Regions from separate parts of the Faecalibacterium sp. BIOML-A1 genome, predicted to be linked through region 2. Evidence: a T-box and tRNA genes for the amino acid it is inferred to sense, from the RefSeq annotation. Region 2 holds a T-box; the other regions hold tRNA genes.
What was found. The T-box of region 2 lies ahead of GKG36_RS13260 (valine--tRNA ligase). A T-box ahead of a tRNA ligase gene usually reads a tRNA of that ligase, here a tRNA-Val.
Positions count from the first base shown of each region.

Region 1: it has a tRNA-Val gene. The T-box ahead of GKG36_RS13260 (valine--tRNA ligase) is inferred to sense a tRNA for this amino acid. The anticodon was not compared.
Region 3: it has a tRNA-Val gene. The T-box ahead of GKG36_RS13260 (valine--tRNA ligase) is inferred to sense a tRNA for this amino acid. The anticodon was not compared.
Region 4: it has a tRNA-Val gene. The T-box ahead of GKG36_RS13260 (valine--tRNA ligase) is inferred to sense a tRNA for this amino acid. The anticodon was not compared.

Region 1 is NZ_WKZJ01000003.1:92,774-100,023, forward strand. Features, by position in the region: gene GKG36_RS04625 (hypothetical protein) at 1-1,833, opposite strand, end outside; gene GKG36_RS04630 (MMPL family transporter) at 1,841-3,940, opposite strand; gene GKG36_RS04635 (TetR/AcrR family transcriptional regulator) at 4,190-4,792, shown strand; tRNA gene GKG36_RS04640 (tRNA-Val) at 4,860-4,935, shown strand; gene GKG36_RS04645 (XRE family transcriptional regulator) at 5,265-6,404, shown strand; gene GKG36_RS04650 (DUF3990 domain-containing protein) at 6,421-6,960, shown strand; gene GKG36_RS04655 (helix-turn-helix transcriptional regulator) at 6,941-7,250, shown strand, end outside.
Region 2 is NZ_WKZJ01000016.1:4,227-11,476, reverse strand. Features, by position in the region: gene GKG36_RS13280 (Lrp/AsnC family transcriptional regulator) at 1-266, opposite strand, end outside; gene hflX (GTPase HflX) at 799-2,064, opposite strand; gene GKG36_RS13270 (GNAT family N-acetyltransferase) at 2,061-2,666, opposite strand; gene GKG36_RS13265 (bifunctional homocysteine S-methyltransferase/methylenetetrahydrofolate reductase) at 2,818-4,605, shown strand; T-box leader at 4,796-5,017, shown strand; gene GKG36_RS13260 (valine--tRNA ligase) at 5,077-7,250, shown strand, end outside.
Region 3 is NZ_WKZJ01000009.1:66,985-74,234, forward strand. Features, by position in the region: gene GKG36_RS10415 (TraX family protein) at 1-749, opposite strand, end outside; gene GKG36_RS10420 (LysR family transcriptional regulator) at 1,002-1,883, shown strand; gene GKG36_RS10425 (lipase) at 2,037-3,617, shown strand; gene GKG36_RS10430 (DUF6019 family protein) at 3,811-4,002, opposite strand; tRNA gene GKG36_RS10435 (tRNA-Val) at 4,341-4,416, opposite strand; gene ruvC (crossover junction endodeoxyribonuclease RuvC) at 4,649-5,161, shown strand; gene ruvA (Holliday junction branch migration protein RuvA) at 5,403-6,014, shown strand; gene ruvB (Holliday junction branch migration DNA helicase RuvB) at 6,018-7,073, shown strand; gene glmM (phosphoglucosamine mutase) at 7,231-7,250, shown strand, end outside.
Region 4 is NZ_WKZJ01000003.1:59,137-66,386, forward strand. Features, by position in the region: gene GKG36_RS04480 (FAD-dependent oxidoreductase) at 40-2,055, opposite strand; gene GKG36_RS04485 (LysR family transcriptional regulator) at 2,221-3,102, shown strand; gene GKG36_RS14935 (hypothetical protein) at 3,213-3,347, shown strand; tRNA gene GKG36_RS04490 (tRNA-Val) at 3,596-3,672, opposite strand; gene GKG36_RS04495 (FeoB-associated Cys-rich membrane protein) at 3,852-4,019, shown strand; gene GKG36_RS04500 (hypothetical protein) at 4,075-4,311, opposite strand; gene GKG36_RS14805 (helix-turn-helix transcriptional regulator) at 4,283-4,645, opposite strand; gene GKG36_RS04510 (LexA family transcriptional regulator) at 4,842-5,459, shown strand; gene GKG36_RS04515 (hypothetical protein) at 5,508-5,726, shown strand; gene tsaA (tRNA (N6-threonylcarbamoyladenosine(37)-N6)-methyltransferase TrmO) at 5,739-6,437, shown strand; gene GKG36_RS04525 (LysR family transcriptional regulator) at 6,450-7,250, shown strand, end outside.

The sequences.
Region 1 (7,250 bases), on a different contig from region 2:
TGCAGTGGTGTCAGCAGCAGCCACGGTTTCAGCGGTCTTGTAGACGAACTTCACGCTGCTCTCGGCATCGTCCGGTGCACCGGCAAAGCTGGTGTAGTCGTTCAGGCGGTCGGTCATCTCGTCCAGCACGGTCTTCAGGCCATGGAGCTGATCCTGATCCAGCGCGCCGGTCAGCTTGGAGATGCCTTCCTCGTTGAACTGGTTCAGACCGTCGTTCAGCCGGCCTGCGCCGTCATTCAACTGACCTGCACCGGTGTTCAGGGTGTTCACGCCGTCATACAGGGTCTTGGTGCCTGCAGCCAGCTGTGCGCTGCCATCCTTTGCGGAGTGGGCACCGTCCGCAGCGGTCTGCACGCCTGCGGTGTACTGGTTCACGCTGGAAACAAAGAACTGGATCTGAGAAAGGCTGGTCTTCAGGGCGCGGACATCGGCCATATCCTGACTGTTCTCCACCTGATACTTCAGCTCGGCCTTGGCGGTGTTCTTTGCATCGGCATTGGTCACCATCTCCAGAGCGCCGGTCAGCATGGAAGCGTCAAAGTTCTGCATCAGCTTGAGGGCTGCTTCCAGATCGTGGTTCGTCTTGGTCGCGGACAGATACAGGGCCAGATCCAGCTGGCTGTCCTTGAAGCTAGGAGCCTGCTCCCAGATGGTGCGCACCATCTTTTTGCGGCCGGCAGCAAGGGTCTTATCGTTCATGGTGAGGATGTTGTCGATCACAGCCTCGTAGTTCGACCATGTCATGTCCTCGTCGATCAGGCCGCCTTCCTTCAGGGTCTTGTTGGCAGAAGCCAGCACACCGTCCGCCACCTGCTGCGCACCGGCGTTCAGTGCTGCATTGTTGGCGCTCAGGGTGTCCAGACCGTTGGTCAGCTGGCCAAGGCCGTCGTCCAGAGCGGCAGCACCGTTGTTCAGGGTGTTGGCACCGTCCAGCAGGGCCAGAACACCGCCTGCCAGCTGAGAGGTGCCGTCCACCAGCTGGGAAGCGCCGTCCATGAGCTGGCTCATGGCATCGTTCAGCTGGTTGATGCCGTCGGTCAGGTCGTTGATGCTGCTCAGGTCGAACACGTTGCTCGTGCCCAGAGCGGCCGTGCTGGTAGCGCAGGCTACCATGACCTGCGGGCAGGTAAAGTCTTCCACATCGGCTTCCACCGTCACGGTGTCCTGCAGATAGTCTTCGATGCTGTTCACCTCATCGGGCAGCAAGCCGGACAGGGAATCCTTCACGCCCGGCAGGGTGACAAAGGCGGCAACGCTGCTTTTGGCGGCGCTTTCGATCATACCGTGTTCTGCGGTCACGTTGGAAGCATCCCCGCCCAGAATGACGCCCACAGCGGTGATCAGCGGAGTGACGATGGTGCGGTCCTTGCCGTTCACGTTCACGGTGCCGGTCTCGTTGTTCTTCAGGTTGACGGTCACAGTCAGGTGGCCGCTCTTGCCAATGATGTCCTCAAGGGCGGCTTCCTGACCGTCCAGAGCGTAGGTCACCTTCACATCGATGGGCAGGGCCTTGTCGGTATTGCCCTTGTAGTAAACATCGGTGTCGTTGGTGTTCCACACCAGCTCTTCCCCGTTCTGGGTGAACTCGGCATCGCTCTCAGTGTTCTGGATGTCGGTCAGGGTGGTCTTGTCGGTGACGTTTGCAAGGCCGGAGGCGCTGTACAGGTGCTCGCTGACGGTGGTGCTCTTGATGGAGCCGTCGCCGTTCATCACAGCATAGACGGTCTCGGATTTGGAAAAGCTGCTCTTACCAGCTGCAAATGCGGGCATTGCACAGCCTGCGGCGAGGGTGAGAGCCAGCGCCGCACTGGCGAAACGAAGCGATTTTTTCATAACGTAATTACTCCTTTTCAGACTTCTTGGCGTTGGCGGATTCGGGTACCATCCACTTGAGGGTGGTGTGGCGGATGATCCAGTCGCACAGCATCAGGGCTGCGGGCAGCATCACCAGGATGACCACCATGCTGATCAGTGCGCCGCGGGAGATCAGCAGGCAGATGCTCTTCAGCAGCTCCATCTTACTGATGGCAGCCACACCGACGGTGGCGGCAAAGAAGGTCAGGCCGCTGGTCAGGATGGACTGACTGCAGTGCTCCAGCGACTGCTGGGCGGCTTCCTTCGGGGTGCGGCCAAAGGCGCGCTCCTCGTGGTAACGGGTGGTCATCAGGATGGAGTAGTCCACGGTAGCACCCAGCTGGATGGTGCCAATGACGATGCTTGCAATGAAGGGCAGCTGCGTACCGGTGAAGTACGGGATGCCCATGTTGATGGCGATGGCGGCTTCAATGCTGGCCACCAGCAGCGCCGGGATGGAAATGCTCTTGAAGGAAACGGCGATGATGACCAGAACGGCCATGATGGACCAGACGTTGACGTTCTTGAAGTCTACGTCTGCCACTTCGATCAGGTCCTTGGTCATGGCACCCTCGCCGGTGATGACGCCCTCGGGGTCAACGGTCTTGATGAGGGAAATCATCTCGTCCAGCTGGTTGTTGATGGCATCCGTGCCGGTCTTATAGGAGCTGTTGGCAAGGATCAGCTTGTAGCCGCCGGACTGCAGGATCTCCATGATGCTGTCGGGAAGCAGCTCGGTCTGGAAGCCCGGGCCGGTGATGGAATCCAGACTCACGACCTGCGTAATGCCATCCACGTCCTTGAGTTCATCGCACAGGTCGCTCACCTCGGTGGCGGTCAGATCGTCATGCACCAGAATGAAGTGGCTGGTGGTCATGCCGAAGTCCTCGCCCAGCTTGTTGGTGCCCACGATGCCGGTCAGGTCCTGCGGCAGGGAGTCGAACAGAGTGTAGTAGACCTCGGTCTTGTTCTGCGCGATGGCAAAGGGGATGAGGATGAGGATAAAGATAACCACGATGGGCACCGAGTGATTGGAGACAAAGTAGCTGAGCTTTTTCAGCTTGGGGATCACGGTGCGGTGCTTGTACTTTTCCACCCATTTATCAAAGGTAAGGATCAGGGAGGGCAGGATGACCACGGTGCAGATGACACCGAGGGCAACGCCCTTTGCCATGACAAGGCCGATATCGCGGCCCAGCGTCAGGCGCATGGCACACAGTGCAAGGAAGCCTGCAATGGTGGTCAGGCTGGAAGCAGAGATGGAAGTCATGGTCTTGCAGATGGCGCTGGTCATGGCCTCCTCGTTGGAAGAGCGCAGCTCCTTCTCTTCCTGATAGCGGTGCAGCAGGAAGATGGAGAAGTCCATCGTGACACCCAGCTGCAGCACGGTGGCCAGCGCTTCGGTGATGTAGCTGATCTGGCCCAGAAAGATGTTGGTGCCGAAGTTGTACGCAATGGGGAACAAAAGACCCAGCATGAACAGCAGCGGGGTGATGGTGCTTTCCAGCGAAAGGAACAGCACCAGAAGGCTGGCACCCACGGCGATCAGGATGTACATGGGCATTTCCTGATTGACCAGTGCCTTGGTGTCCTGCAGGATAACGCTCATACCGCCGAAGAAGCAGTCCTTGCGCAGCAGCTTTTCGATCTGAGCGACGGCTTCCATGGTCTCGTCGCTGGCGCTGGGGGCGTCAAAGCGGACGATCAGCATGGTGGAATCGTTCTTGCCGAACATGAACTGCTGCACATCGGCGGGCAGCATCTCGGTGGGGATGCTGGGGTCGATCACATCGCTGAGCCAGAAGGTCTGGGTCACGCCGGGAACAGCCTCGATGTTCTTCTTCATGGCGATCAGTTCGTTTGTGGGTAAGCCTTCTACCGTGATCATACCGGTGGAGGCCAGATGGAAATCGTCCTCAAGGGCTACCTCGCCGATCATGGAGTCCAGATCCTGCGGCAGGTAGGTGAGGATGTCATAGTTGATGCGGGTAGCAATTGCGCCGATTGCGGAAGGGATCAACAGCAGGAATGCTACTGTCAGGATCAGCTTGCGCAGCCGCACAATGCCCTGTGCGATCTTTTTCATGAGAACCCTCCATAGAAAATGGTTAAAAATCTTAGTAAAATGACTGGTGGTCATTTCCAAGCAAACACTATTATAACCATGACAAACCGGGTGTCAAGTACAAAAATGACCAGAAGTCAGTTTTCTTATCAACTGCCTGAAATTGTATAGCTTTTTTGACTTGCACTATCGGGAAAGGACTGCTAAAATGATTGAGACAACACAAATGAGCGAATGAAACCGAGCGGAAAAGAGGAATCGTCAGGGAATATGGGTACCGTGGAGGGCAAAAAGCAGGAGAAGCGCCGGGCACTGCTGGAGGCAGCCTATGATCTGTTTCTGGAGCGAGGTGCCGCAAAAACCAGCGTAGAGGATATCACCAGCCGGGCCAAGGTGGCCAAGGGCACCTTTTATCTGTATTTTCAGGATAAAGGTGCGGTGATGCAGGCGCTGCTGGGCCGGGTGAGCTACCAGCTGCTGAGCAACGCGTGCGAAGCGGTGGAAAAGCAGACAGAGCTCGAAAACTTCCCGGACAAGATGGTGGCGGTGATCGACCACATCATCGAAGCACTACGGAAGGATACGCTGGTGCTCAAGTTTCTGGAGCACAACTTCATATGGCCGGGGCTGGACCAGATCGAAGCCAGCCGCGAAGCCGAGCCGCTGATGCGCAAGCTGCTGAATGTGGTGCTGACCAGCCCGGAAATGGCCGGCCGCACCGAGCGGGAGATCTACCAGCGCATCACGGCACTGGGCAGCATGTGCATGTCGGTGTGCTATTCCAGCGTGCTGGAGGGCAAACCCGATGATATTGAAGCCATGAAGCCGGTGCTGTACGATATCGTCCGCAGGTCGCTGAAGGCGGAAAAATAAAAAATCACAGAAAAGTATTGCTTTTTTGCACAGGCTGTGGTAAACTATTCAAGTCGATATGACTTATGGACGGTTAGCTCAGCTGGTAGAGCATCTGCTTGACGTGCAGGAGGTCACAGGTTCGAGTCCTGTACCGTCCACCAAATGCAAGGCCGTTTATCTGAAAAGATAAGCGGCTTTTTCTTGTATCTACGTGCTTTTTGATATGCAAAAGTGAAGCGGATTCACTTTTGCATATTGATAATGAAACGTGTGGGAGGCCCCCTTTTCAGTCGTTTGTAGCAAGTTTGTAGCAGATCTGTAGCAAAATTCGGAGAGGAACGGCAAAATGGCTCTGAAAACCCGATTTTTGCAGATTTTGGGGTGTAAAATTTTATCCTTGAATTTTGTACAGAATGACGACGGTGCTTTTCATTCGGATTCTGATGCCGTATAATAAAGAAAAAGATCATGGATGAAAGGAGAAATCGCTGTGCGCTACACCATCAGGCATTTTGATTTGCCACTGCTTACCTTTGAAGCAAACATGGACAGTGCAGATACTGACCTCCATATTATAAAGGTCTACGAAGAAAACCGTTCCTTTTTACCTTTGAACCTGACTGTATCAGAAGATGGTGTAGAACGCTGGCTGCGGCATCGCACAATTCCGAAGAACCGAGCGTATGTAGATGCTCTGCTCTCTAAGGTGGGGCTTTCTTTGAATCGTCCGCTGGGAATTATCACCGTCTGCAAAGGACTTTCACTCAATGATTGCTTTTGGGTAGATGCAGAGGGTTCCGGGGATACTTTTGAAAAAGTAAATCTTTACGATAACCGATTCAGTCAGGTGCTGGCCGCAATTGCCTTTACAGGATATGGCAGCAGCATACGAACTTCGCTTGCGTCCTGCCCGGAGTTCTCGACCAACGGGATGCTGCCCAAATGCTGGCGCAGGCAAAACGGAAAAATCTATCTTTATAAAGGTGGCACGTCAGGGTTCAGCAATCTGGGGTTTGAACCATACTCGGAACTGTACGCTTATCAAGTTGCACAGGTGATGGGCGTGAATGCGATTCGCTACACTCTGACGAAAGACCTGAAAAAGACGCTTTGTTCCAAGTGTGAGCTGTTCACCAGCAAAGAGTATTCTTATATTCCCATCGGACAGCTTGTGTCCAAAGGCGGAATAAAAGCAATTTTTGCGTATTATCAGACGTTAGGTCAGAACTTTGTGGATGCGCTGGAAGATATGCTGGTCTTTGATGCAATCATCTGCAATACAGACCGCCACTATGGAAATTTTGGTGTGTTGGTGGATAATAAGACCAACACGATTGCGGCACCCGCTCCGCTGTTTGACCACGGAAACTCGCTGTTCAGTCTGGGCGGAACGGATCTTTGGGACAACCAGAAAGCATTTGATGAATATGCCCGCACACTGCTTCCGCTTGCATATGATGATTTCTTTGCAGCTGCAAAGAGCGCAATGAAACCTCGTCACCGTGCGATGCTCCATAAGCTGCTGGATTTCCATTTTGACCGCAGAGCGACACGTTATAATCTGCCGCCAAATCGCTTGAAGATGATCGAAAAAGAGGTACAGCGCAGAGCAAGAGTACTTTTAGGGTGAAAAGTGGGGCGTTGGCATCGACCACAATGGCTACGCTAACCGGTATAAAATCGAATGCGACGGTTTGACCATTCTGGATTTGAACGCTCCCGGTTACACGATGCTGCATTGGCTGACGATTCTTTTGGAGAACCGCGAATTCGATACTTCTGCCCCGCTGGCCGCAGAAGCCAAAGAATACCTGATAAACACTTTTCACCTCGACTATAAGTCTGCAGATATCATCATTGGCTACAGGGCAGATGACAGCTATTTTTCCTTTGCATCCGATTTTATCAACGGCGCAATCTCTTACCGCCAGTTGTGCAATGCCATGCGCTTGGGCAAGCTGGGGCAGCAGTTCGTGCTGAAAAGCAAAGCGGCCTTTGAACAGCTGGAATTTCTCGGCTATGAGACCGCAGACTCTAAAGAATGGTATAAGAAAAAGGCCTTCCGTGACCAGACAGCCCGCCGCCAATATCTTGACGTGGAGCGCAACCGCCGTCAGAGGGGAGACCTTTATATTACCACGATTCTCGACGAGGAGATGAAGCCCAATGATCCACGCTTACGATAAAAGCTATCTTTCTGCTGCACAGAAAAATCTTGCCCGGATGTTGGATTATCTTGTCAACGATCTGCATTATCCGTTGGAGACGGCATGGCAGTGGTTTCTTATCAGTAAGATGGCTTTTCGGTTTGAACAGGGGGATTGTTCTGTGTTGGTGGGCTTGTCCGGTGTAGAACTTGCCCGCGCTGTACTGGAGCAGGCGGGCGAAGCCGTGCCTATGCAGAAACCCTCGTATGCCTACGACCGCAGCCCGGAATACTGGACAGGTTGGGCTCTTGCCTATTACCAGTGGCTGA
Region 2 (7,250 bases):
ACTTCCTTGCTGCTTTGCAGCAGCTCCAGAAAGGCATCCTGCTTGGAAGGTGCTACCGAAAGGCTGATGAGGGCATCCACATACATCCGGTCAGCGGGGCGGTTCAGGGTGACGGTGTAGCCGCTGATGATGCCATCCGTTTCCAGCTTGTGAATGCGGCTGGAAACGGCAGGACTGGTCAGCGATACCTGCTCGGCGATCTCCTTGACCGGCATCCGTGCGTTCTTTGCCAGCAGGGAGAGAATCTTACGATCCAGATCATCCATGGGGAATACTCCTTTTTGAAAATATGTTGGATTGTATAAAATTTTTTGAAAGTAAAGTTTTATTGTTGGTGCAAACATACAAAAGTCAAAAAATTTTGCTTTTGCTTTGCTTTGCGTTAATTATATAAAGTTTTACCGAAAAAGTAAAGACTTAATTTAAAGCAAAACCGGAAAATTTTGTTTGACAAGAAAACAAAAAGGGGTATAATACATCATGCAAGGCAGCGCAGAACAGAAAGCGCCTGCCGCTTTGAATTTGAGATTCACCACTTTATATACTTTCCCACCCCTCTATACACAAAAGCCCGCTGCCAGGCGGGTTTTTGTGTTTGTTGGGGATTTTTTCTTTTTGAAAAAAGCAGTGGCAGACAATGTACTCGACCCATAGAGCAGCTGCTTTCGGCTGCGACCCCGCCCGTGAAAATGCAAGCCCGGAAAGTCTGCGGACTTTCCGGGCTTGTTCTATCTCAAAATATTATTCCGCTGATGATAGCCGGAGCACAGCGGAGGCGATTTAGATCGTGTACGCCTATCAGACCAGATACCCTTCAAAGCAGTGCAGGTCTTCCGTCTTGACGATGCCCTCCAGATACAGCCCGTCCTCCCGGTATTCCTCCACCTGCACGCTGCCGCGCTCCCGCATGGGGGCGGCAAGGCCCAGTTTATCGTAGGGCAGCAGCACCTTTAAGGTGTGCACCCGGTCGCTGAGCACCTCGTCCAGCTTTGCCAGCAGGGTGTCCAGACCGTAGCCGGTCTTGGCACTGGTGAGCAGGATGTCCGGGTCAAAGCTCATGGCACCCGGCTTATCGCACTTGTTGTAGACGGTCAGGCGGGGGATGTCCGCACAGTCCAGCCCGTCCAGAACCTCGTCCGTGACGGCCAGCTGCTCTTCCCGCTGCTCATCGCCTGCGTCTGCCACACGGATGATCACGTCCGACCATGCCGCTTCTTCCAGCGTGGACTTGAAGGCTTCCACCAGATTGTGGGGCAGGCGGGACACAAAGCCCACCGTGTCCACCAGCAGCACCGCCATGCCGCTGGGCAGTATCAGCTTGCGGCTGGTGGGGTCCAGTGTGGCGAACAGCATGTCCGCTTCCGCTACGCTGGGGCCGCACAGAGCATTCATCAGGCTGGATTTGCCCACGTTGGTATAGCCTACAAGGCTGACCACCGGCATCCCGGTCTTGGCACGGGCCTTGCGGCTCTCGCCCCGGCGCTTTTCCATTTCGGCCAGCTTTTCAGCCAGCGCATCGATGCGGGCATGCACATGGCGGCGGTCCAGTTCCAGCTTGGTCTCACCGGCACCGCGGCGGGCACCACCGCCGCCGCCGCCACCGCCGCCCTGACGGCTGAGCGCTTCGCCCATGCCCTGCAGACGGGGCAGGCGGTAGCGCAGAAGGGCCAGTTCGGTCTGCAGCTTGCCCTCGTTGGTGACGGCGCGGCTACGGAAAATTTCAAGGATCAGCATGGTGCGGTCGATCACTTCCAGTCCGCCCAGCGCATTGGAGATGTTGCGGATCTGGCTGCCGGTCAGTTCACCGTCAAATACGGCGCATTCCGCGCCCAGCGTTTCGGCGGCAAGGGATGCTTCCTCCAGCTTGCCGCTGCCCAGCACGATGCCGGTCTCTGGGGTCTGGCGCTTCTGGGTCACCTGTGCCACGGCTTCCATGTGGTTTGCTTCGCACAGGGCGGAAAGCTCTGCAAGGCTGCGCTCGCAGTCCCACAGGCCCTGATCCAGCGCCAGCAGAATGACCTTCGTCGGGGGTGTTTCTACCAAAATATCGTAAAGTTCGCTCAAAGTAAGTCCTTTCTGTTATATCGTTCTCTTGTCAGCAGATAGCTTCTGCACTCCACCGGTGTGCCGTCAAACTTGTGATCAACGGTGTCGTGGTGGTACACAAAACCGGCTTTTTCCATCACCCGGCCGCTGGCAGGGTTCTCTTTTGCGTGGCAGCAGGTGAGCCAGCCGCCGTCTGTATTCTCAAACCAGTAGGTTACTGCTGCTTTTAAAGCTTCGGTTGCAAAACCATGGTTCCACCAGTGCTTCCCGATGCAGTAGCCTGCTTCCCAGATACCGTCTGTGCAGTCCTGTTGCGGCCAGAGCGCTTTCTGTGCCGGGTCACCGAGCAGAGCATCGAAGATGCCGATGCTGCCAAACACCTGCCCGGAAGCCTTTTCCATAATGGCCCACTGGTAGTAGTCCGGGTTCGGGTAAAGGGTGGCCCATGCCGCCAGCAGACCTACGGTCTCCAGCGCGTTTTTGTGCGGCTCCCACCGCAGAAAGCGGGTCACTTCCGGGTCGGATGCCCAGTTCGTATACATCTGCTCGGCATCCTCGGGCAGAAGCTGGCGCAGGAAAAGCCGGTCGGTCTCAAGCGTTTGCGTTCCGGCATGGCGCATGGCACACACCTCCCCACTTTATAAAGTATGCATAGGATAGCACAAATTTTGCGTTCCTGCAAGCGCCGCCGTGAAAAAACGCTTGACCGGACGGCATTTGTGCATTAAACTGAAAGCCAAGCGTTTTTGTAGGAAAAAGGAGAACTCCCTCATGAAGGATGTGCGTGAAATTTTAAAAAAGCGCCCGCTGCTGTTCGATGGCGGCATGGGTACATATTATAAGGCAAAGCCCGGGCAGGAATGTGAGCAGGCAAACCTGCTGGACCCGGACGGCATTTTGACCGTGCACCGCGCGTATCTGGAAGCGGGTGCCGATGCTATCAAGACCAACACCTTCGGCCTGCCGCGCATGGCAGCAGCGCAGAACCCCATGTGGGAGGCCATGGCGGACGAAGGCTGGAAACTGGCTGCACAGGCCGCTGCAAAGACCAGCGCTGCCGTGTTTGCCGATCTTGGCCCGGCCCCGGACACCGAGGCACTCCCGGCGGCACAGATCTATACGGCCCTTGCCGAGCGGTTTGCCGCATTGGGTGCAAAGAACTTTTTGTTTGAGACGCTGAGCAGCGATGCCGGTGTGGCCGAAGCCGCGCGGCAGATCAAAGAAGCAGTGCCGGATGCCTTTGTGCTGGTGTCCTTTGCAGTGCTGCCGGACGGCTACACCCGCGAGGGCCGTCACTGCGCAGAGCTTGTGCGCAGCATGACTGCCTGCGGTGCAGTGGATGCTGTGGGCCTGAACTGCGTTTCTGCTCCCGGTGCCATGCGTGCGCTGGTGCAGCAGCTTGGCGAGACAGAGCTGCCGCTTGCAGTGATGCCCAACGCGGGCTACCCGGTGGTCACACGCACCCGGGTGCAGTATCAGGGCAGGCCGGAATATTTTGCACGGGAGCTGGCCCGCCTTGCTGCCGAGGGTGTGCGCATTCTGGGCGGCTGCTGCGGCACTACGCCTGCCCACATTGCGGCCCTGCGTGCGGCACTGGATGCCTTGCCGGAAACACTGCCTGCAGCCCCGGCAGCAGCAGTCTCCACTGCCGCAAAGCCGGAGGTGGAAAAAGACGATGCCTTTCTGCGCAAGCTGAACACGGGCAAAAAGGTGATCGCCATTGAGCTGGACAGCCCCAAGGATGCCGACCTGACCGGCTATCTGGACGGTGCACGCCGCCTGCAGGCTGCTGGTGCAGACCTTTTGACCATTGCGGACTGTCCCATTGCCCGGGCACGGATGGATTCTTCGCTGGTGGCCTGCCGGGTGCACCGGGAGCTGGGGCTGAACGTGCTGCCCCACATGACCTGCCGCGACCGCAATCTGAACGCCACAAAGGCCCTGCTGCTGGGCCTGTACGCCGAGGGCGTGCGGGAGGTGCTGGCCATCACCGGCGACCCCATCCCCACCGCGGAGCGGGACGAAGTGAAAAACGTGTACCAGTTCAACTCCCGCAAGCTGGCGCAGTACATCGTCTCGCTGGCAGGGGAGGGCCGGGAGATGCCCTCGCCCCTCACCGTGTTCGGTGCGCTGAACCTGAACGCCCGCAACTTTGATGTGGAGTTGCGCCGCGCACAGGAAAAGCTGCAAAATGGCATGAGCGGCTTCCTTACCCAGCCGGTGCTCTCCGCACAGGCGGTGGTGAACCTGAAAAAGACCCGCGAAACGCTGGGCGAAAAGGCGAAAATTCTGGCCGGCATCATGCCGGTGGTGAGCCAGCGCAACGCCATCTTTATGGAGAACGAGGTCAACGGCATCCATGTGGATGCTGAGATCATCGAGCGCTTTGCCGGGCTGGACCGTGCGCAGGGCGAAGAGCTGGGGTTGGAAGTCTCGGTGAAGGCCGCGCAGGCCGCAGCGCCCTATGCAGACGGCTTTTACCTGATGACCCCCTTCAACCGCATCGCCCTGATGGAGCGGCTCATTGCAAGGCTGAAGGATGAAGGAATCGCGGATTGAAAATGGCCGATGCGTTTGCTCTGGCCATTGATAGCGGAAAAAATATTTTTTATATTTGCGTTTGTCGTGGCCTGTGGGCCACTCCAAACGCGCTTTCACGAATAAGGCCTAAACCGTAAGATGCAGCGGGATAAATTCTTTTGAAGAAAAAGTAATTGACAAATCGCACAAAAAACGCTATATTCTTTTTATAAATGCGTTGAAGAAGAGTGTGCATCGCTTTTGCCATCCAGAGAGCCGGGGGCTGCTGAAAACCCGGTATGGCCCGGCGGTGTGCTGTCACTTTGGAGCAGGAGCGGTGAGCTGAAGAGCAAGCCGCTCTCGGAGCTGTCCCACGTTACCGGGGCATCAAGGGGCGCAGGATGCTCTGCGCAATTTGGGTGGTACCGCGGTTATTACAGCCGTCCCATGGAACGTTCCGTGGGACGGCTTTTTTCGTCCCACTTCATCATTTTTTACTGGGAGGACCCTATGAAAGAACTTGCAAAACAGTATGATCCCAGCCAGGTGGAAGACCGTATCTACCAGTTCTGGCTGGACGGCGGCTACTTCCACACGAAGGCAGACCCCGACAAGAAACCCTACACCATCGTCATGCCGCCCCCGAACGTCACCGGTCAGCTGCACATGGGCCATGCGGTGGATAACACCATGCAGGACATCCTCATCCGCACCAAGCGGATGCAGGGCTATGCCGCCCTGTGGGTGCCCGGTACCGACCATGCATCCATCGCTACCGAAGCCAAGGTGGTGGAGGCCATGCGTGCCGAGGGCCTGACCAAGGAGATGGTGGGCCGCGATGGTTTTCTGGAGCGCGCTTGGGCATGGAAGACCAAGTACGGCAACCGCATCGTCAGCCAGCTGAAGAAGCTGGGCAGCAGCTGCGACTGGGATCGTGAGCGCTTTACTATGGACGAGGGCTGCTCCGAGGCTGTCAAGGAAGTGTTCGTGCGCCTGTACGACAAGGGCCTGATCTACCGCGGCAACCGCATGGTCAACTGGTGCCCCCACTGCAACACCTCCATTTCTGATGCCGAGGTGGAGTACGAGGAGAAGGACGGCAGCTTCTGGCACCTGCTGTACCCGGTCAAGGAGACCGGCGAGATGCTGGAGCTGGCTACTACCCGTCCCGAGACCATGCTGGGCGATACCGCTGTTGCCATCAACGGCGATGACCCCCGCTATGCCCATCTGCACGGCTGCCATGTGGTGCTGCCCCTGCTGAACAAGGAAATCCCCATTGTGTGCGACGAGCACGCCGACATGACCAAGGGCACCGGTGTGGTCAAGATCACCCCCGCCCACGACCCTAACGACTTTGAAGTGGGTCTGCGCCACGACCTGCCCATCGTGCGTGTGTTCACCTACGACGGCCACATGACCGGTGCTGCCGACAAGGCTGCTGCCGATGCCCTGTTCGCCGCCGGCAAGAACGCCATCAATGAGCCGGAGGTGCTGGACTGCGGCAAGTATGCCGGCATGACCACCCTCGAGGCCCGCAAGGCCATTCTGGCCGATCTGGAAGCAGGCGGCTTCCTGAAGGAGATCGAGCCCCTCAAGCACGAGGTGGGCACCTGCTACCGCTGCCACTCCACCATTGAGCCCATGGTGTCCAAGCAGTGGTTTGTGAAGATGGAGCCGCTGGCAAAGCCCGCCATCGAGAGCGTGGAAAAGGGCGAGATCAAGTTCGTGCCCGAGCGCTTCACCAAGAACTATATGAACTGGATGAAGAATACCCGCGACTGGTGCATCAGCCGTCAGCTGTGGTGGGGCCATCAGATCCCGGCATGGTACTGCGACGACTGCGGCGAGACCGTGGTGGCAAAGTCTGCTCCCTGTGCCTGCCCCAAGTGCGGCAGCGCAAAGCTCACGCAGGACCCCGATACGCTGGATACCTGGTTCTCCTCCGCTCTGTGGCCCTTCAGCACGCTGGGCTGGCCCAATGAAGAGAGCGAAGACCTCAAGTATTTCTACCCCACTAACACCCTCGTTACCGGCTACGACATCATCGGCTTCTGGGTCAGCCGCATGATCTTCTCCGGTCTGGCCTACACCGGCAAGGCACCCTTCAGCACGGTCTGCATCCACGGTATCGTGCGCGACAGTCAGGGCCGCAAGATGTCCAAGAGTCTGGGCAACGGCATCGACCCGCTGGAAGTCATTGCCCAGTACGGCGCAGATGCCCTGCGCTTTATGCTGGTGGATGGCTCCACCCCGGGCAACGACATGCGTTATATCGAAAAGAAGGTGGAGGCTGCCCGCAACTTTGCCAATAAGCTGTGGAATGCTACCCGCTTTGTGCTGATGAACCTGCCCGAGGACTTTACCCCGGGCCTGCCCAGTGAGGACAAGCTGGATATGAGCGACAAGTGGGTGCTCACCAAGCTGAATCAGGTGGCCGGTGCCATGACCGACAACCTCGACCACTACGAGATGGGTCTGGCCGCCGCCAAGATCAACAGCTTTATCTGGGATGTCTACTGTGACTGGTTCATCGAGATCGCAAAGCCCCGCCTGAACTCCGGCGATGCCGAGCAGGCCGACACCGCCCGCCGTGTGCTGGTGTATGTGCTGGACAAGGCCCTCAAGCTGCTGCATCCCTTCATGCCCTTCATCACCGAGGAGCTGTATCAGGCTCTGCCCGG
Region 3 (7,250 bases), on a different contig from region 2:
ATAAGGTTTGTGATACCTGCTAGCACCAGCAGGTGCACCGGGTAGAACCAGTAAAAGGCCTTTTTTTGCAGCGGACTGCACGCGCCGCGCTGCCCGTTGTAGAACCAGACCAGCACAAAGGCCAGCGGCGCGGTGAGCTCGAACAAAAACAGCAGCGCACCTGCAAGGCACTGCCGCTTGCGGTCTGCGCGGGTCAGGTACAGGGTGCAGATGATGAGCACGCCGATGGCGTGGTAGTCGGTGTTGGATGCCAGCGCCAGCGCGGCGCAGCCGCCCGCCCACACAAGCCCCTGCCAGCCGGGCAGGCCGTTTTCCTTTTCAAAGCGCTTGAGTCCTGTCATAGCCAGCACGCCCAGCGCCAGCGTCCAGTAAACGTTCTGGTGCTGCGGGGCGAACGGTGTGCGGAAAAAGGCAAGGTCAAAAGGCACCTCGCTCAGAAGGCCGAACAGCAGAAGCCGCCGGACGTATTTTTTTACATCGTGGGTGTGCAGAAAGCCCTCCACGGCCAGAAAGCAGAAGATGGGAAAGGCCAGCCGCCCGATATACCGCAGCACACGGTCTGCCGCCAGCAGGGTGCTGACCGGGATGCCACCGCAGCTGGCAGCACCGGCGGCGAGGGCCGGCAGCAGGATACCGGCTTCGATGCAGGAAGCGCCGATGTGATCAATGAGCATGGTGATGCAGGCGATGTATTTGAGCGCTGTGCCGCTGAGTCCACAGCGGACAGGGGCTTTGGCAGTCTCGGTCATAAGGAATCCCTCACTTGATAAAAAATCTACTTTTTGTGCTTTTTTAATGATACGGCGCAGGCTGGCAGGCTCCTGCGACATCTTTGACCAAATACGCCGGAAAGGCGCATAAATCGGGCAAAAATGCTTGACAGAAAAGGCGCGGGATAGTACAATCAAGAAGATAATTGAACTATCTCAAATGAAAGATGAAAAAGATTCACAGAGAATCGGGCGTCTCCGAACCAGTAAAAACGGAAGGAGGCTTTGGGCATGACGCTTTTTTCCTACGAGATTTTTGATGCCGTGGCCCGGCAGGGCAGCTTCAACAAGGCGGCACAGCAGCTGCACCTGACCCCATCGGCCATCAGTCACGCCATTGCCGTAATGGAGGAGGAGCTGGGCTTTGCTCTGTTCAACCGCGGCAAAAACGGCGTATCCATGACCAGCTACGGCGCATCCCTGTACCCCTCTATTCGCGATGTGCTCAACAGCGACGAGGCCCTCAAGCAGAGCATCGCCCGCCTGAACGGCCTGGAAAAGGGCAAGGTGAAGCTGGGCGTATTCAACTCGGTGTGTGCTTCGCTGCTGCCGGGCCTGCTCAAAAGCTTTATGACCCACTACCCGCAGATCGAGATCGAGGTGTATCAGGGCACCTACGACGATGTGAAGGAATGGCTGCGAACCGGTCAGGTGGATATCGCGTTCCTTTCCTCCACCTGCCGTGAAGAGTTCAACCTAACCGAGCTGTTCCGCGAGCCGCTGCTGTGCATCGTGCCGCAGGACTGGCCCGAACCGGAAAACGGCGTGATGACTCCCGCCCTGATGAACGGCCAAAGCTTCGTTGTGCAGTGCGATGCCACCGATGCTGAAATGCGCCAGTTCCTGAAAAAATATAAGATCGGCACCGAGCGCCGCTGCCATGTCATCGACGACCAGTCCAACATCGCCATGGTGGAAGCAGGTCTGGGCATTTCCATCATGCCGCAGATGCTGCTGCGCGACTGCAAGGCCGCGATCAAGATCTATCCCATCGAGCCAGAGGAAGACCGTGTGGTGGGCCTGGCTGTGCAGCGCCCCGCCGCAATGGCCCCGGCAGTGGAACAGATGTTCCACCACATCGTGGACTACTGCAGGCAGATCGAGCTGAGATGAGCCGGACACCTTTATACTATACCATAAAACAGTCTGTGTGTGGAGCATGGACTGTTTTTTTATTAAGAAAGAGCGATTGTATCAGCGTGCAAAATCCGCTATACTTAGAAAAACAGGCTGGTTTTATGCAGAAGCCTTGATTGGAGCAGAAAGATGAAGACCATAAAACGACGTGCCTTTTGCAAGGCGGCAGCAGCTGCCGTGGCAGGCGTGCTGGCCCCGCACGCGGCGGCAGAGGCTTTGCTGCCGCAGGCCGCACAGGCTGTGGTGGGCAGCGCGGTGCCGGAGGATTACTACTCCTTTGCTTTCCGCAGCGACCACAGCGAAACAGATCTCTCCCACGATTTTTATTATACAGATGCCTTTTTTGAGAACACGGCGCTGCAGTACAGCCACAAGCTGGCACTGGCAACGCTGGGCCTTGTGGCGGCAAGCGGCAACACCTACCAGAGCGATGCGCTTTACTGGGTGGAGGGTGAAGCGGGCCGTGAGGACAGCATTGCGGATGCCTACCAGAAGCTTGGCTTTGCCAATGCGGTCTATGCGGGCTACCAGTGTAGCCTGAACACCCCGGTGGATACCGCGGGCTGTGCTTTTGCGCAGAAAACACTGGTACAGGATGGCCAGCGCACCACCATTATTGCAGCCATGCTGCGCGGTGTCGGCTATGGTGCCGAGTGGGCCAGCAACCTGCATGTGGGCGAAGGCGGCGGGCACTATGGCTTTGTGACAGCAGCAGAGCATTTTTTTGAAGATCTGCAGGACTACCTGAAAAAAGCTGAGGCTGCAGCGGGAACGCTGGGCACCATCAAGCTCTGGCTGGGCGGCTACAGCCGCGGCGCGGCTGTGGCAAACCTGACGGCGGCGCGCATCCGGCAGCAGCTGCCGCAGATCGCGCAGGAAAATACCTTTGTTTACACCTTTGCCGCACCGGCGGCACTGACGGCAGCAGACCGCCCGGATCTGCAGGCGGACTACGACAACGACCACACTGCAGACGGCGGACTGAAAACGGATTGGGATGTAAGCAATATCTTCAACATCATTTCCAGCGGCGATATCGTGGCCCGTGTGATGCCGGAAGAGTGGGGCTACCACCGCAACGGAAACGACCGCTTTCTGCCCTCCACGGCGTACCAGAACGAGCTGGATGATCTGAGCATCATCGAGAGCCGGATGGGCGGCGTGCCGCTGCGGTTCGACCAGCTGGCCACAAAGGAAGATGTGGATTCGGTGATCGCGGCGGCTCTGGCGTTCTGCAAAAGCGCCGCAAATTACCACGAAAAATATGAAGCTGCCTTTATGGATATGCTGCAGTGTGCCTTTACCCTCTCGGAGAAAGAGGCAGCCGAGGGCGTGATCCTGGACGATGAAGCTGTGATGGAACGGCTGCGCAGCATGGAGAACATCCGTAAAATGTCGTGGACGAAGGTGCTGCGCTGCGTGATGACGGCTTCGGCCATGAGCAGACCCATTCTGGAGCAGGTGGGGGCCATTGTGCCGCTGCGGGCGCAGCAGGTGGTGGTGCCGGTGCTGGCGGTGGGTCTGTGCTACGAGGTGGAGAGCGATGTGCTGCGGATGCTGGTGTACTACATCCTCAGCCTGATGAGCGTGAACAGCCCGGCAGACAGCGTTCTGCGTGCGGCATTCTGCCACTACCCGGAAAACTACATCACCCTGATGGAATATTACGACCCCGCCGAGCACGGCATGGAAGCCTATACCCGAAAATAAAATCTCCGGAAATAAAAAAGAGGGGCTGTTGCAAAATAAAAATGCGATAGCAGCTTGCACAAAGGAATAACGCGAAATCAGAAACCCGGAACCCTTTTTGAGCCGTTGGCCCTAAAAAGGTTCCGGGTTTTGTACATGATTTTTCAGAGAGCTATTTTGCAACAGCCTCTTTCATCGCTGCGCAAACGCGAAGTTATTGATCTTCTGAATCCAATCCAAGTTCTTTCAGCTCTTTTTCGTTTTGGATATCTTCATCGGTTTTCTTTCCGGTGATAGCACTATATGCTTCTTTGATGCCATTTTTAACTGCCCATTTGATAACGAAATACAGCGCAATCAAAATAATAATTGCGGTTCCTCCGCTTATGCCTAATTCATTCCACATGATTCAATCCTCCAAATACAGATTTGTTGAACTGAGCCGAGTATACCATACTCTATTAAGAATAGCAAAAGGCAGGATACCACTACCATAGTGATACCCTGCCTTTGCTCGTTCCGGTTCTCGTCCTGTACCATCCACCACGAAAAAAAGCCCCCAGGCCGAATGGTCTGGCGGCATCTTTCTTGGTAGACATTCCTAGGCGTTGGGAACCGCGGGCTAAGCAACAGCCCACTGGGTTGATTGCTTACTCTGCCGACTGGCGTCGTCAGAGCCGCCCTGTTCGAGTCCTGTACCGCCACCAAACAAAAAATCCTCAGACGAAAGTCTGAGGATTTTTGTGGTGGACGGTACAGGACTCGAACCTGTGACCTCCTGCACGTCAAGCAGATGCTCTACCAGCTGAGCTAACCGTCCATATTCTGTTTTGCCGAAATCAGCTTGATTATATTACCATACCTTCTGCCAAAAAGCAAGTGCTTTTTCAAAAATTGTAAAACTTTTTTAAAGGCAGGGGCGCTGACTGCCCTTTTTACGCGCCAGCGCACATTTGGCGGCGGCAGGCGAAAGGTTTTCTGTTGCTCACACTGTTTTGTTGTGATATAATAATAAAGTTATAATAGGAATAGTATCGGAAGGTATTTGCAGCATGAGAGTTTTGGGCATCGACCCCGGCTACGCCATCGTGGGCTGGGGCGTGGTGGATTACGCAGGCAACCGGTTTGCGCCGGTGGACTTCGGTGCGGTGTGCACCGACGCGGGCGTGCCGTTCGAGCGCCGTCTGGACGAGGTGTATGCAGGCATCAAAGAGGTGATCGAGCGCACCCGGCCCGAGGTGCTTGCCATCGAAAAGCTGTTCTACCAGCACAATCAGACCACGGTCATCGGCGTGGCCGAGGCGCGCGGCGTGATCCTGCTGGCGGCAGCGCAGGCAGGCCTGCCCATCTACGAGTACACCCCCATGCAGGTAAAGCAGGCTGTTACCGGTTACGGCAAGGCCGTGAAAAAGCAGGTGCAGGAGATGACCCGCGTGCTGCTGCATCTGCCCGCCGTGCCAAAGCCGGACGATACCGCCGATGCGCTGGCAATGGCCATCACCTTCTGCCACACCAACGGCAACCAGCTCAACCGCTTTGTCCGCCGCGTGGCCGGGCCGATTTAAGATTGACAGGCTCGCCCTCTCAGGCTCACTTTGTTCGCCAGCTCCCCCAAAGGGGGAGCCCTTGGCAAAACCATTGGCTTTGCGTGGACTGCCAAAGCCTCTCACTTTGAAAGACTTCCCCCGGTCGGGGGAAGATGTCGCGTGAGCGACAAAAAGGGGAACAAGGTGGCATTGCGCAGCAATGACGGAGAGGGCGAGGATGCTGATAAAAGTCAGGTTTGTTTAGGAAAGAGAACACGCTATGATCTACTGTCTGACAGGAAAAATCGTCAAAAAAAGCATGAACGCGGTGGTGCTCAGCTGCGGCGGTGTAGGCTACTATGCCCAGTGCCCGGCCAGCGTGGCCGGGGCCTTGCCCGGCGTGGGCAAGGAAGCCACCATTTATACCGTGATGAGCGTCACCGAGAACGACGTGAGCCTTTACGGCTTTGCCACCGAGGAGCAGCAGGCCTGCTTTGAGATGCTGACCGCCGTGTCCGGCGTGGGGCCTAAGGTGGGTCTTGCCATCCTGAGTGTGATGGAGCCGGACCGCGTGGCACTGGCAATCTCGGCGGGGGACCACAAGGCGTTCAAGGCGGCTTCCGGCGTGGGGCCGAAGCTTGCACAGCGCATCGTGCTGGAGCTGAAGGACAAGGTCGCCAAGGGCTTTGTGGACGGCATCTCGCTGGAGGATGTGGCAGGCGCTTTTGCCGACACACAGGCTTCTCAGGGCAGCAGTCAGGCCATTGCGGCGCTGGTGTCGCTGGGGTACAGCCAGAGCGAAGCAGCGCTTGCCGTTTCCAAGATCGACGCGGCATTGCCCGTGGAAGAGATCATCAAACTGGCCTTGCGCAGCATGGCAGGCAGGAGGTAAAGAATGCAGGACGAAACTGCGCTGTACGGCGCAAAAATGATGCAGCCCGGCATGACGGCGGCGGACAGCGAGGAAAACAACCTCCGCCCGCAGCATCTGGAAGACTATATCGGGCAGGAAAAGGTCAAGCAGAACCTGAAAATTTACTTGGAAGCTGCCAAGCGGCGCGGGGAGCCCATGGACCATATCCTGCTCTACGGTCCGCCGGGCCTTGGCAAGACCACACTGGCAGGCATCATTGCCAACGAAATGGGCGTACAGATCCGTATTACCAGCGGCCCGGCCATTGAAAAGCCCGGCGACCTTGCCGCCCTGCTCACCAATCTGCAGGAGGGCGATGTACTGTTCATCGACGAGATCCACCGCCTGTCCCGTCAGGTGGAAGAGGTGCTGTATCCGGCACTGGAAGACTATGCGCTGGATATCATGATCGGCAAAGGCCCCAGCGCCCAGAGCATCCGCATCAACCTGCCGCGGTTCACGCTGGTGGGTGCCACCACCCGTGCAGGCCAGATCACCGGCCCCCTGCGCGACCGCTTTGGCGTGCTGCTCAAGCTGGAGCTGTACAGCCCGGATGAACTGAGCAAGATCATCCAGCGCTCGGCAGGTATCCTCGACCAGCCCATCACGCCGGAAGGCGCTTACGAGCTGGCCAAGCGCAGCCGCGGCACGCCCCGCGTGGCAAACCGCTTTTTGAAGCGCATCCGCGACTTTGCCACCGTGCTGGGCGACGGCATCATTGACCGGGATGTGGCCCTGATGGGCCTCAAGCGGATGGACGTGGACGCACTGGGTCTGGACGAACTGGACCGCAGTATGCTGCGTGCGATCATTGAAATGTACAACGGCGGCCCGGTGGGTCTGGAAACGCTGGCGGCGGCCCTCGGCGAGGAATCCGTCACGCTGGAAGACCTGTGTGAGCCGTATCTGATGCAGATGGGCTTTCTGACCCGGACGCCCCGGGGCCGCTGCGCAACGCGGCTGGCCTACGAGCATCTGGGCCTGAAAGCGCCGGAGACCGCTGCGCCCGAGGACAACGGGCAGCAGAGTTTGTTCTGACCCTCTCAGGCCGCTTCGCGTCCAGCTCTCCCGAAGGGAGAGCTTCATGAGCGAAAAACCAAAAGATGCCAAAAAGCTCCCCCTTTTGGGGGAGCTGGCAATGCCGCAAGGCATTGACTGAGAGGGTTCTTCTTTCTATAGAAAGTGGGGTATTATTATGGGAAAATATTTTGGAAC
Region 4 (7,250 bases), on a different contig from region 2:
CTTTACTGCAGCCGATCAGGCTTTGACGAAGGCAGCTGCTTACTTTGCAGCCAGGTATTTGCCCAGTTCGCGGCCCAGCGTCAGGCACATACCAATGCTCACACCGGGGATTGGGGTGATATACTCGGGACCAAAGCGCATACCGCAGGTGTTGCCGGAGGCGTACAGGCCCTCGATGGGCTGATAATCCTCGTTCAGCACCTGCTGGTCATTGGTGGTCACAAAGCCGCCGGTGGTCACCAGTGCAAAGCCCAGACTCGGGGTGGTGACATGGGCGTAGAAGGGAGCCTTTGCAACTGCATTCAGGAAGTGCGGGTCCTTGGCAAAGTCGCTGTCGTAGCCCTCGGCGCAAACCTTATTGTACTGCTCCACAGTAGCGGAAAGGGCTGCAGGCTCCACACCGATGTACTCGGCCAGCTGCTCGATGGTGTCGGCGCAGTACCAGCCGTTGGCGCCCTCGGCACCAGCAGCCTTTGCGGCCTCAAAGTTGCCCTTCATGGCTTCCACCACAGCGGGCATGTCGTACTCGAATGCCTGATGGCCGGGGAAGCCGCGCAGGATCTGGGTCTCATAGGTGCTGTCGTAGATGGAGGTGATATTGCCGCGCTTTGCACGTGCCATGAAGAAGCCGTTGATCTCCGGGCCGGCAAAGGCTTCGTTCTGGAAGCGCTGGCCATTCTCGTCCACCCACAGGGGGCCGGGCAGATAGTCGGGCACGGTCATGGAGTCGAAGTTCATGGTGGAGATGTCGCCCTCCAGACGGCCGCCTGCCCACACACCCATCTGGATAGTGGAGCCGTCACGGCCAAAGGGAGCAAAGAAGTCCTCATCCTTGGTGAACAGACGCTTGATGTCCGGCAGCAGATCGTCCATCATTTCCTTGTTGCCGCCAAAGCCGCCGCCTGCCAGCACAACGCCATTCTTAGCGTTGATCTTGAGGTAATTGCCGTCGCCGTCCTGTGCGATCACGCCGGTGACCTTTGCACCGTCAATTACCAGCTGCACACCCTTGGTGCCAAACAGAGCGGTGGCATTGTCAGAGAAATTCTCCTCCACATAATTGTAGTTGTCCCAGCTCAGGTCCTTCAGCTCCAGCTGACCGGCGGTGTTGTTGTTCTTCTCGCCGCTGGCGGGGTTCTCCCAGTAGTTCTCCCACCATTCCAGCGTGCCGGTGTAGTAGTGCATGCCGTTGTTCAGCTGGTGCACGGTGTACTCGTTGTCCGGCCAGAACTGGATGCGGGTCTTAGCCAGCGTGTCCGGGTTGATCTTGTCCAGCCACCAGTCCACAGTGCTGCCGCTGTTCTTGGCAAACTTCATCACCAGTGCGGTGTTTGCCTTGCCGTGGGTCTGCATCATCCAGTTGTTCACAAACTCCACTTCGTCCACCTTGGGCACACCGTGGCTCAGCAGGTAGTCCGAGTTGATGTGGCCGATATCGTGGCCGACCGTCCACCAGCTCTCGCGGGGCATGGCTTCCAGCACCAGAACGTTCTTGCCCTCTTCGGCCAGCTCACGGTAGCAGCTCAGGCCGGCATAGCCCATACCGATGATGGCAACGTCAACATCATAGGTCTTGGTGATCTCACTGTCCGGGATGGCTTCCGGGGCGGTGCGCCAGCTGGAAGCCTGCTCAGAAGCTTCCGGGGCAGACACTGCAGTGCCGCCCATGGCCTGTGTGATGCAGTCGTTCATGCACTGCTTCACAGCATCGCTGGTAATGGTTGCACCGGACACGCCGTCGATGGTGCTGTTCTGAGCTTCCAGCAGCTGCTTGATCAGGTCATCCTTTGCGGCCTGACCAATGGAGTCGGTCTCACCGGACAGATCCAGCTGGATGTCAGTAATGGCTGTCTCGCTGAAGGTGGCGGTCATGGTGATATCGCTCATGCCCTTGGCCGTGGCAGTGTAGGTGCCCGGGGTGTACTTTGCAGCGGCAGAAGATGCAGCCGTGCTGCCGGAAGCAGCATTGCAGGCAGCCAGTGCGCTGGCGGTGATGCCGCTCATGGCAGCAGCAGAAGCCAGCTTCAGAAAGCTTTTGCGCGAGATCTTTTTCATCTTGGTGGTTCCTTTCGTTTTTCTCTTTCTTCTCAATGTGCAGAGCTGTGTGCTCCTTTCGGTTGTTAATTCTATCACAATATCTCACACTTGAAAAATATTGCTTTCTTCTTACAATTAGAAGTAAAAGTTATAAGCATTTTTTAAGAGAAAAAGGAGCCGGTCATGACCCTGCAGCAGATGCGCTATTTTATTGCGGTGGCACAGAATTTGAGCTTTTCCAAAGCGGCACAGCAGCACTATGTTTCCCAAACAGCGGTCAGCCAGCAGATCAAGCTGCTAGAAGAAGAACTTGAAACCGAGCTGTTCCAGCGCACACGGCACTCGGTGGCGCTTACCAGTGCCGGGCAGGTATTCTACGAGTATGCGGTGCGCATCACCGACCTTGCGGAAGATGCCGCCCGCCGCACCCGCGCCGCTGCTGCCGAGTGCAGCACCCCGCTTGAGATCGGCATGATGAGCGGCATGGAAAATCTGCCCATTCTGGAAAAGCTGTTGCTGTTCAAGGAGCAGCACCCTGCCATTCCGCTGCACTTTCATCTGGTGGATTTTCCCACCCTGAAAAAACGCCTGCAGCAGAAAAAGCTGGACTTTGCCCTGCAGCTGGAGCTGGTCCCGCTGGAGGATACCCCCTCCCTGCTGCGTGCTCAAGTAGGCCAGCTGCGCCAGTACGTAGTGCTCAATCGCCAGAGCCACCTGTCCAGCTATGCGTCCCTGCACCGCAGCCAGCTTGCCAGCGAACAATATTATGTACCCGCCATGGACCGGGAGTTGTGGAACCAGTTTGCGCAAGTCCTCACCCGCCACGGCAGCGACCCGCAGAACATCAAATTTGCGTATTCCATGGAGGAGTTGATGCTGCAGCTGGCTTTCTACGGCGGCTATACCATCCTTGCCGAGCCGGTGCTGGCTCAGCTGCCCGCCAACAAAAACCTCACTTTTATCCCGCTGGAAAACGATACCGTTCCCGCTTGGGCCGTGTGGAACCGCGAGAACATCTCGCCCGCCCTCCGGCTGCTTCTGCGTGAGCTGGATATTGACCCGTGACATGCTACAGAACGCATTGACGATCTTGCGCAAAAGCGCTGCACTTTTTTCAGAAATTCAGCAAGAAAGGTCTCTCCGGCGCTGCGTGGAGAAATGCAAAGGTCGATCACATGAATCAAAACGATCCTGTCCCGGACGATTTCACTCTTTCGCCGGCCCTTGTGGATGCACTGCCCGCACTGTTTTTTTGCCTGCAACATGGTACTGGTGGCAGGAATTTTGCTTTTATCATGAATATGCAGTGAGCCGGAAGCCTCTGATCTACAGAAGGCTTCCGGCTCATTTGCTATGGATTTTTTACGTAGATGCCATTCGAGTCCTTGATCGAAACAAAAAATTCCACGTCATACGACTTGGGATTTCCTGGTAGCCTATTCTGTTGCTCAAACACCCCACTGGGGTGTTTGTTGCTGTCGCAAACGCAAACTTCTGATAAACAAAAAACGCACCCGAACCCTTTTTCACAAAGAATCGGGTTCGAGTACGAACTGTATGGTGGAGAATTAGGGACTCGAACCCCAGACCCCCTGCGTGTGATGCAGGTGCTCTAACCAGCTGAGCTAATCCTCCATATTTTGTTTTGTGCGTTCCGAACTGGAACGTGATTATTATAGCACGGCCTTTGCCAAAATGCAAGCCCTAATTTTAAAAAAATCACACTTTTTGTATCCGCTTTCCGGTTGCCCTTTGATGCCAAATCGTGTATACTGAACACAGAAACTTTCCCACCGGGAAAAGAGGTACAAAAAATGCTGACACTTCGTGGAATCATTACGCTGATCGTTCTGATCGTTCTGTTTGCACTGGCCGTTGTGTGGATCTCCAAGCAGGGCGGCTGGAAGGGCGAGGGCTGCGGCGGAAACTGTGCATCCTGCCACAGCCACTGCGAAAAACAGGACCCGAACAAAAAAGCCTGAGTTCAAAAATGCCCCCGGACATTGCCTGCTGGCAGCGTCCGGGGGCATTCTGCTTTCAGCTTTCCGTCTCGCGGTAAAACACCCCGCGCTCTGCCGCGTACACGGCAATGGTGCTCAGCAGGTCCTGATGGGCTTTCTGGTAAGTAGTACGGCCGATGTGCAGCTGATCGATCACATCGTCCTCCGTGCGGTGCTGTACATAGCGCAGCTCGAACAGATCCGCACGCAGCGGGTCGTTTTTCCGGTAATAGGCAAGGCCCTCCTCAATGGCGGCGCACCAGCTGCGCTCCACCGGGCTTCGTGCACGCTGCCGCATCCCATACCGGTACAGTGCCAGCCGCGTCTGATTTCTCTGCTCGCTTGTCATGTTCTGCCCTCCTCTTTTCATCCGCGCGGCGTGCCAGCACTTCGCGGCGGTTCTGCTCTTCAAAAAAGCAGAGATCCCGCTCGTACATGCTCAGACCAAGCACCGCGCTCAGCCGTTCTGCTTCGCTCAGCTTGAACTGTGTGCGCCCCTGCAGTTTCAGGTTCAGTGCATTGGGGCTGATCTTCAAGGCTCGTGCCACATACTGCATCTTGTACCCACTGGCGCGAATATAATCCCGGATCATTTCAGTATTTGCCATATTCCGCTCTCCTTTTTTCGTATCGGCAATGCCGTTCCACAATCTTTAGTTGTAGTATATTCCTGCATTGATTCAGTGTCAACCCATTTTTGCAAATTCGCAGAAAAAAGTTGATTTTAATGCAATTTTTTGGTATACTTCTGGTAACAGCATTCTTTTTACGGAACAACCATACGTTTTTTTAGAGAGGTTTCGCATGTCTGAGCTTTCTACCCGTCTGCATCTGCGCCGCAAAGAACTGGGCCTTTCGCAGGAAGAGCTTGCCCAGCGCATGGGCTATCGGTCCAAATCCTCCATTACCAAGCTGGAAAAAGGCATCAACGACCTGCCGCAGTCCAAGGTGGAAGAGCTGGCAGCCGCGTTGGAGACCACCCCTGCCTATCTGCTTGGGCTGGACACACCCTGTCCGCCGCCGGGCTTTGAGCCGCTGCCTGCCATGACGCAGGTCCCGCTGATCGGTTCCATTGCCTGCGGCACTCCTATCACGGCAGAGCAGAACATTGAACGCTATATCGGCGTTCCCGCCGCGTGGCGCGCCGACTTTGCCCTGACCTGCCACGGTGACAGCATGTCTCCCACCATCTGCGACGGCGACATCGTATGCATTCGCTGCCAGCCGGAGGTGGAGCAGGGCGAGATCGCCGCAGTGCGCATTGGCGGCGAGGCCACCCTCAAGCACTTCCACCGGCAGGGTGATGCTGTGATGCTGCTTGCGGACAATGCCGCCGTCTGCCCACCCATGATCTTTACCGGCCTGCAGTTGGAAGAGCTGCACATTGAGGGCCGCGCTGTCGGCCTGTGCCGGGGGCTGTGAGCCGCCTGCAGTCTTTCAGGCACGTTTCATAAAAGAAGGAGGCTTCTCATGTTTTTCTCCCGCAAAAAGCCTGCCCGTTCTTACGACCCCGCCACCCAGCAGCCTGCACTGCGGTGCAGCATCTGCACCGGGGAGCAGGTGGCCGGTTTCATCTCCCCGGATGGCCATTTTGAGGACGTTCAGCTCATTCGCACGCCTCAGGAACTGGACGCATTCCGGGCACGGTACAGCATCCCGCCGGAATGCCCCCTGAAAAAGATCTATTAAAAGGAGTTCGCCATGCCCACTGCACCTGAAGAGATGACCCTGAAGGTCATTGCCCATATCCATACTGCCTTTCCCACCAAGTTCGGCATCCCGCGCCAGAGCGGCCTTGTGGACGAGCTGCGCGGCGAGGTGATCTTTACGCCCGAATACCGCAATGCCGATGCCGTGCGCGGTCTGGAAGATTTCAGTCACATCTGGCTGGTGTGGCAGTTCTCCGGCGCGGTGCGGGACAGCTGGTCCCCCACTGTACGCCCGCCGCGTCTGGGCGGCAACACCCGCATGGGCGTGTTCGCCACCCGGTCGCCGTTCCGCCCCAATCCTTTGGGCCTTTCCAGCGTGCGTCTGGAAGGCATCGAGCACCGGCCGGACGTTGGCCCGGTGCTCATCGTGCGTGGTGCCGACCTGATGGATGGCACCCCCATCTACGACATCAAGCCTTACATCCCCTATGCCGACTGCCACCCGGATGCCGCCGAGGGCTTTACCGGCCAGACCCAGTTCCACCGTCTGCAGGTACAGTTCCCGCCCGAACTGCTGGCACAGGTGCCGCAGGCCGACCGCGCCGCCCTGACCGGCGTACTGGCAGGTGACCCGCGCCCCTCCTACCAGCACGACCCGCAGCGGGTGTACGGCATGGAGTTCGGCCCGGTAGAGGTGCATTTTACCGTGGATGGCGAGATGCTCACCGTGACCGGCATCGCCCGCCGCTGAGAGGAAGCGTTTATGGAACTGCGGAACATCAATACCTTTTTGCACATCGCCGAGCTGCACAGCTTTTCCCGCACTGCGCGGCAGCTGGGCTATTCCCAGTCGGCGGTGTCCTCCCAGATTGCACAGCTGGAAGCAGAGCTGGGCGCACCGCTGTTCGACCGCGTGGGCAAGACCGTGCGGCTCACCGATGCGGGCCAGACCTTTTTGGGCTATGCACGCACCCTGCTGGCCACGGCCCAGCAGGCGCAGGCTGCCCTGCAGCCCGCCCGGCAGATCAGCGGCAGTCTGCGCATCGCGCTGGCGGATTCGGTGTGCTCCACCTTCCTGCCCGGTCTGCTCAAACGCTACCACGCCCTGTGCCCGCAGGTGGAGCTGGTGCTGTGCACCGCCACTGCCGACGGGATGCTGCAGATGCTGGGCACAAATCAGATCGATCTGGCCTATACGCTGGACCAGCCCCTGCTGCAGCCCAATCTGGTGCTTGCGGCGGATGTGCCGGAGCCGGTGTGTTTTATTGCACCGTCGGCTCACCCGCTTGCCGGGCAGGAAGTTGTTACGCTGGAAGAGCTGCCCCGGCAGGAATTTCTGCTCACTGAGCGCGGCATGAGCTACCGCGACGCTTTGGATCAGTGCCTTGCCGCCCGCGGCCTTGCCATCCACCCTTATCTGGAGCTGGGCAGCGCTGCGCTGCTGTGCCAGATGGTGGAGCAGGGCATGGGTCTTTCCTTCCTGCCGGAGTACATCGTGCGTCCGGCGCTGGCCGCAGGTCGTCTTGCCCGGCTGAATGTGCCGGACTGCACCGTGGAGATGCAT